DNA from 3 places in the Tepidamorphus sp. 3E244 genome. Region 2 is predicted to be linked to each of the others. Evidence: predicted binding sites of a transcription regulator. Region 2 holds the regulator's gene; each other region holds the start of a gene.
The links. The regulator LexA, encoded in region 2, represses DNA repair genes until DNA is damaged. The targets are predictions, from matches to a motif close to TGTTCNNNNTGTGTTCNG.

Region 1 (2,250 bases), 1.4 Mb from region 2:
ACGACGCTCTACGCGCGCATCAAGCGTTTCGGCATCGACCCGCGCGACTACAAGGGCTGACGCGCTTCAACGCAGCGAGTGGTTCAGCCGAGCAGTTCCTTGGCCTCGATGATGGAGCGCGCGATATCGGCCATGGGCGTGTTGCGCGTCATCGACAGCTTCTGCAAATGGGCAAAGGCGTCGGCCTCGTTCAGGTCGCGCGAGGCCATGACGATCTGCTTGGCGCGGTCAATGAGCTTGCGCTCGGTCAGCGCGCGCACGGCATCTTCGCGCTCGGCTTCCAGCGCGCTGATGCGCTTGTGCAGGCTGATCGCGCCGACCACCCCGGCATGGACGCGGTCAGCATTGACGCCGAGCGGCTGGCAGAAGGTCGCGCCCGCCGAGACCGCCCTGGCGATGACGTCCGGGTCGCCGCTTTCGGTCACCACGAGGATCGGCTTGTCGGCGGCACCGGCCAGCTTTCCGATGGCCTCTATGTCCTTGCCGTTCATGGAGTTGGTGTAGAGCACCAGCAGGTCGATCGCGGTTGCCTGCTTTGCCGCATTGGCGCTGCCCAGCATCAGGATCGCCTCGTCGACGCTGGCGACCGTCTGCGCCACGGCATAGCCGCGGTCGGACATGATGGATGCGAAGAGCCGGGCGCGGTCGCCCTGCGCGTCGATCAGCAGCGCGCGGTATTCCGCGCCGGGCTTGAGGCGGACATTGCCCTGGTCACGCATGGGTCGCGTCTTTCCAAGTGCTAGAACGGGTCGGCCCAAACCTGCACCAAGCGAACCGGTGCGGCAAGCGTGGGGAGTTGGAGACTCTCTCTACAGCTTCGCGCAATCGACCCAAGACACCCGATTGACTCTTGGCCGGACTCACAGTCTGATTAGAACAAAACAGGAACATATATGAATCGATGCAGGACACGCTCGCAACATTGCGGCGCAGGATGGAGGCCGTGCAGGCCCGCCCGCGCGCCCGCGGCGCCATCGCCTTCGGCGAGGAGGAGATGGACCGCGGGCTGAACGGCGCGTTCCGGCGCGGGGCGCTGCACGAATGCGCGGTGGGCGAGGAGGCCGAAGGCGCGGTGCTGAGCGGGTTTGCCGCCGGGCTTGCGCACCGGATCTCGCCGGGACCGGGGCGGATCGTGTGGATACGCCAGACGATCAGCGAGCTGGAAACCGGCGCGCTCTACCCGCCGGGGCTGGTGGCGCTGGGGCTCGACCCGGACCGGGTGCTGGCGGTGCGCACGCGGCGCGCGGAAGACGCCCTGCGCGCAGGGTTGGAGGCGGCGCGCTGTTCGGCACTGCCGGTCGTCTTCATCGAGACGTGGCGCTCGCCGGGGCCGCTCACACTGACGGTGAGCCGGCGGCTTGGACTGGCGGCGGAGCGGTCCGGCGTCACCGTCATCGTGCTGCGGGTGGGCGGCGAGATGCGCCCGAGCGCGGCCTTCACGCGCTGGCAGGTGCGCGCCGCGCCTTCGCGCGCGCTGGGAGCCAATGCGCCGGGCCTGCCGGCCTTCGAACTGACCTTGTTGCGTAACCGTGCCGGGGCGAGCGGACAGCGCTGGTGCGTGGAGTGGGATCATGACAAACGCCAATTCCGGACCCTCCCGCCGCTACCTGGCCGTGTGGTTCCCCTTCCTGCCGAGGGACCGGCACGCATGGCAGGCGCGCCGCTGCAACAGACCGGTTGAGACGCCGCTGTGCTTCACCACCAAGGAGCGCGGGGCGCTGCGGATTTCAGCCGTCGATCCGGCTGCCGCCGACCTCGGTATCGCGGCGGGGATGAAGCTTGCGGACGCGCGCGCGCAGCTTCCCCGGCTTGCGGCAATCGACCATGACACGGCCGCCGACCAGGGCTGGCTGGAGCGCCTCGGCACCTCCTGCGACCGCTACACGCCGATGGCCTCGATTGCCGGGACTGATGGGCTGATCCTCGACATCAGCGGCTGCGCACACCTGTTCGGCGGGGAGGAGGCGCTGCGGGCGAACCTGCTGGCGTGGCTGTCGCGCCATGCCGCCCACGTGCGCACCCACATTGCAGGCACACCCCATGCCGCCGACGCGCAGGCCCGCTTCGGCGCGCCGGGCATCACCCCTTCGGGCGGCGAGGCGCAGGCCGCATCCCCGCTGCCGGTCGAAGCGCTTTGCTGCGAGGCGGAAGCGGTGACGGCTCTGCGCCGCGCGGGACTGAAGACGCTGGGCGACCTTGCCTGCCGCCCGCGGTCAGTCCTTGCCGCGCGCTTCGGGAAGGAGGCGGTGT
Region 2 (2,250 bases):
CTGCGCTTCTTCCTGACCGCACTCGTCATCACCGCGCTTGTCGGTGGCCTGTCAACCGCGCCGTTCGCCGCCTACCACTTCAACCGGTTCGCGCCTTATGGCCTTCTCGGCAACGTGCTCGCCATGCCGATCGTAAGCTTCTGGGTCATGCCGTCCGCGGTGATTTCAGGCCTCGCCATGCCGCTGGGGCTGGAAGTTTTGCCGCTGAAGTTGATGGGGGCGGGCGTCGATGCCGTCGTCGCGGTCGCAAGCTGGGTTGCAAGCCTGTCCCATGCCGAGATGCCGGTTGCTGCTTTCCCTGCGCTGTCGCTCTGGCTGACAGCGCTCGCCCTTATGTGGCTCGTCATCTGGCGCGGGGCATGGCGCTATGCCGGGGCCGCGGTCGGCATGGTGCTGGCGATCGGGGCGGCGCAAGCCTCGCGCCCGCCGGACATTCTCATCGACCGGGACGGAGACCTTGCCGCCATCCAGACCGGCAACGGAGAACTGGTTTTCGCGGCGAAACGCAAGGCGGGGTTCGTCATCGAGACATGGCTGCGGCGCAGCGGCGATCCGAGACCGTTGGAGGAGGGGCTGGCGGCTGTTGCGCGTTGCGACGCAACCGCGTGCCGCGTGACCGCGGCAACAGCGCGGGGACAGCCGGTCACCGTGTCGCTGCAAGCGAAGGAGCAGACCGCTCTCGATGCCTGCGATGGGGCGGATATCGTCGTCCTGTCAGCTTACACGCAGAGGCCGGCAAGTTGCGCGGCACGTCTTGCGGTCACCACCGACATGCTGGAGGACCGCGGCGCGCTCGGCATCCGCGTCGATTCTGCCAGCAACGCAAGCGCTCTGGCTTTCGAAGTGACGGGCGCGAACGACGCGCGCCGTCACCGGATCTGGCATCGTGCGCAACCCGGGCCAGACAGTCCGGACGCAGAGCAGGGCGCTCAGTAGCGGCGGAACAGGCCCGCCAGCCGGCCCTGGATTCGCACCCGGTCCGGACCGAAGATGCGCGTCTCGTAGTTCGGGTTGGCGGCTTCCAGCGCGATGGACGCACCCTTGCGCCGCAGGCGCTTGAGGGTCGCTTCCTCGTCATCGACCAGCGCAACGACGATCTCGCCCGTATCGGCGGTATCGGACTTGCGGATCAGGACCGTATCGCCATCGAGAATGCCGGCCTCGATCATGGAGTCGCCACGCACTTCCAGCGCGAAATGTTCGCCGGTGGTGAGCATGTCTGCCGGGACCGAGATGGTGTGCGAGTGGGTCTGGATCGCCTCGATGGGCGTACCGGCCGCGATGCGCCCCATCACCGGGATCGCAACGGAATCACTGCCGCTGTCACTGTGGGAATCCTCACGCGGCGGCTGCCGCTTGCCAAGCCCGCCTTCCACCACATTTGGCGAGAATCCACGACCGCGCGAAGCGGGCATGGCAGGGGACATGGCATCCGGCAGCTTGACGATTTCCAGCGCACGGGCGCGGTGCGGCAGGCGGCGAATGAAGCCGCGCTCTTCCAGCGCCGTGATCAGCCGGTGGATGCCGGACTTGGACCGCAGGTCCAGCGCTTCCTTCATCTCGTCGAACGAAGGCGGAACGCCGGATTCTTTCAACCGCTCGTGAATGAACAAAAGGAGTTCACGTTGCTTGCGTGTCAGCATGGCCAGGTCCGCTCGCTGTCTGTCCGGGTCATTCGCGTGACTGCCTGTAGGCGCCAATGCGAAGAATCGGCATGTACAAATCAGGAACATTGTCTACATGTTCCGAACTTGTTCTACAACCGTAAATGTTCGGTAAATGTTCGGGGTGGGGTTCCGCCGCGTCAGCCGCGTCAATCGATGGACGGAAGCAGCGAGACGTAGCGGCACGGCTCACCCGCGTCCGCTTTCGGGGCATGGGGCGGCCGCACGACCAGCACGTCCGTGCGCCCCAGTGTCGCCAGCATGGAGCTGTCCTGCCGCGAGAAGGGATGCGCCACGTGGAGGCCGTTCTCTATGGCAAGCCGCGCCCGGACATAGTCCTGCCGGTGGTCGTTCTCCGGCATCTCGCGGCCCAGTACGGCATGGTCGGGTTCTTCGGCCTGCTGCACCCCGAGCAGCGCACGCGCCAGCGGCACGAGAAACAGTCGCGCGCAGACGATGGCCGACACCGGGTTGCCTGGGAGGCCGATGAAGGACTGCTCGCCGCGTCGCCCGAACATCAGCGGCTTGCCGGGGCGCATGGCGATCTTCCAGAAGCCCATCTCGACGCCGAGATCGGCCAGCACAT
Region 3 (2,250 bases), on a different contig from region 2:
CCGTGTCTTGCGGGACCGGGTCAGAGCCACCGTTTCAACCGTTAACGTGACCAGTCGAATTGTCCACTTTTGACTCAGGGTCGATTCAACATCTGGGGCCTGTGCGCCGCGCTGAACAAGATGTGGAGGGGAACGAAACTGGAATCAGATCGGAGTCAGCGATTCGGGCCCGTTTCGTTCCCACGTTGTTCGACTCCGTTAATTCACCCCGCAAGCTGTGCTGTTGCGGAACACATCGAGCGCCAGTCAGGCGCCCGATCCGGTGCCGCGTTAACACCGTGACGCGGCCAGCCTCGCCCGGCCAACTCGATGTCGCGAGGCCGCAAACGCCGTCCACCACGTCCGGGAGTCGTGTCCGCGACCGCGACGGCGACCCCGGTGACATCTCTCGATGGTCCATTTGGCAAGACGGTCGAGCGCGCGTTCGTCCCGCCGCGACACGCGAACAAGTCCGCAACACGCGGCAGGTCGGTGATTCGTGCACGGCTTGTTCCGCCTTCAACCCGGAACCTTGCCGCGCAATCTCCTGCTACGCGGGGCAAAGGTTAACGCCGGGCGTGCCAGCGCGTCGTCGGCGCCGGCACCGGGATCAATATCTGGGCGGTCTGGAACCCGCGGGACAACATGTGGAGGGGAACGAAACCGGAAATTTCGTGTGATCGCTGATTCGGGCACGGTTCGTTCCCGCGCTGTTCGAATTCCTTAATGACGCCGGCTTTGTGTTTCGCTTCGGTACAATTCGAGCCTCGAAAACCCGCAAGTCTCCCGCGAGCGCATGGCCGCCTTAACGCCTTGGGCCTGTACCTTGGCGCCCGCGCGACTTAAATGTTGAGGACCGGCACAGGCCGGTGCCCCGCTCCCCCAAGCCTGATCGCGCCAGCCCCGTGTCCACCCCAAGCTTCCATGATCGCAACGCGCTGCCGCGCAATCTGCGCGCGCGCGGCGTGACGGCGGTGCTGGGCCCGACCAACACCGGCAAGACGCATTACGCCATCGAGCGCCTGCTCGCCCACCAGACGGGCATGATCGCGCTGCCGCTGCGCCTGCTGGCGCGCGAGGTCTATGGCCGGATCGTCGAGAAGGTCGGCGAGGACAAGGTCGCGCTCATCACCGGCGAGGAAAAGATCCGCCCGATGAACCCGCGCTACTGGGTGGCGACCGTCGAGGCGATGCCGCTGGACGTGGACGTGGCATTTCTCGCCATCGACGAAGTACAACTGGCCGCCGACCTGGAACGCGGCCACGTCTTCACCGACCGCATCCTCAACCGGCGCGGCGCGCACGAAACGCTGCTGCTGGGCGCGCAGACCATGCGCCCGATCCTCGAACAACTGATCCCCGGCCTGCACGTCACGACGCGCCCGCGCCTGTCCGAGCTAGTCTATACCGGCGCACGCAAGATGACGCGGCTGCCGCCGCGTAGCGCAATCGTCGCGTTCTCCGCTGAAGACGTTTACGCCATCGCCGAGCTGATCCGCCGCCAGCGCGGCGGCGCGGCGGTGGTTCTCGGCGCGCTCTCCCCGCGCACCCGCAATGCCCAGGTGGAGCTGTACCAGTCGGGCGAGGTGGACTTCCTCATTGCGACCGATGCCATCGGCATGGGGCTCAACCTCGATGTCGACCATGTCGCCTTCGCCGGCTCCCGCAAGTATGACGGGTTCCAGTTCCGCCATCTGAACCTAGCCGAGATGGGGCAGATCGCAGGCCGCGCCGGCCGCCACACCAAGGATGGCACCTTCGGGGTGACGGGCCGCGTCGGCGACCTCGATCCCGAAACGGTCGAAAAGCTCGAAGCCCACGTCTTCCCGCCCGTTCAGGTGCTGCAGTGGCGCAATCCTGATCTCGACTTGAAATCTTTGGAGCGCCTTTCCGCCTCGCTTGCGCAAGTACCGCAGGAAACCGGGCTGACCCGCGCGCCGGGCGGCGACGATATCCGCGTGCTGGAAACCGCCGGCCGCGACCCCGACATTCGCCGTATGGCCGAGCAGCCCGGTGGCACGTCGCGGCTTTGGGATGCCGCCCGCCTGCCCGATTATCGCAAGATCGCGCCGGCCCATCACAGCGACATGGTGCTGACTCTCTACCGCTTCATCATGCGCGAGAAGACGATTCCGGAAGACTGGATTGCAGCGCAGGTTGCCGTTTGTGACCGAACCGATGGCGATATCGACACGTTATCTGCCCGGATCGCGCATATCCGGACGTGGACATATGTTGCAAATCGTCCCGATTGGCTAGAAAACCCTGTTG

Region 1: the regulator LexA is predicted to act here: its motif matches at 873-890, upstream of ACKTEK_RS00170 (ImuA family protein).
Region 3: the regulator LexA is predicted to act here: its motif matches at 633-650, upstream of ACKTEK_RS13125 (helicase-related protein).

Annotation. Positions count from the first base shown of each region.
Region 1 is NZ_JBJXCY010000001.1:37,531-39,780, reverse strand. It holds gene ACKTEK_RS00180 (sigma 54-interacting transcriptional regulator) at 1-60, shown strand, start outside; gene ACKTEK_RS00175 (ANTAR domain-containing response regulator) at 84-719, opposite strand; gene ACKTEK_RS00170 (ImuA family protein) at 902-1,681, shown strand; gene ACKTEK_RS00165 (Y-family DNA polymerase) at 1,572-2,250, shown strand, end outside.
Region 2 is NZ_JBJXCY010000001.1:1,400,144-1,402,393, forward strand. It holds gene ACKTEK_RS06585 (ComEC/Rec2 family competence protein) at 1-936, shown strand, start outside; gene lexA (transcriptional repressor LexA) at 930-1,643, opposite strand; gene glp (gephyrin-like molybdotransferase Glp) at 1,814-2,250, opposite strand, start outside.
Region 3 is NZ_JBJXCY010000002.1:915,852-918,101, forward strand. It holds gene ACKTEK_RS13125 (helicase-related protein) at 885-2,250, shown strand, end outside.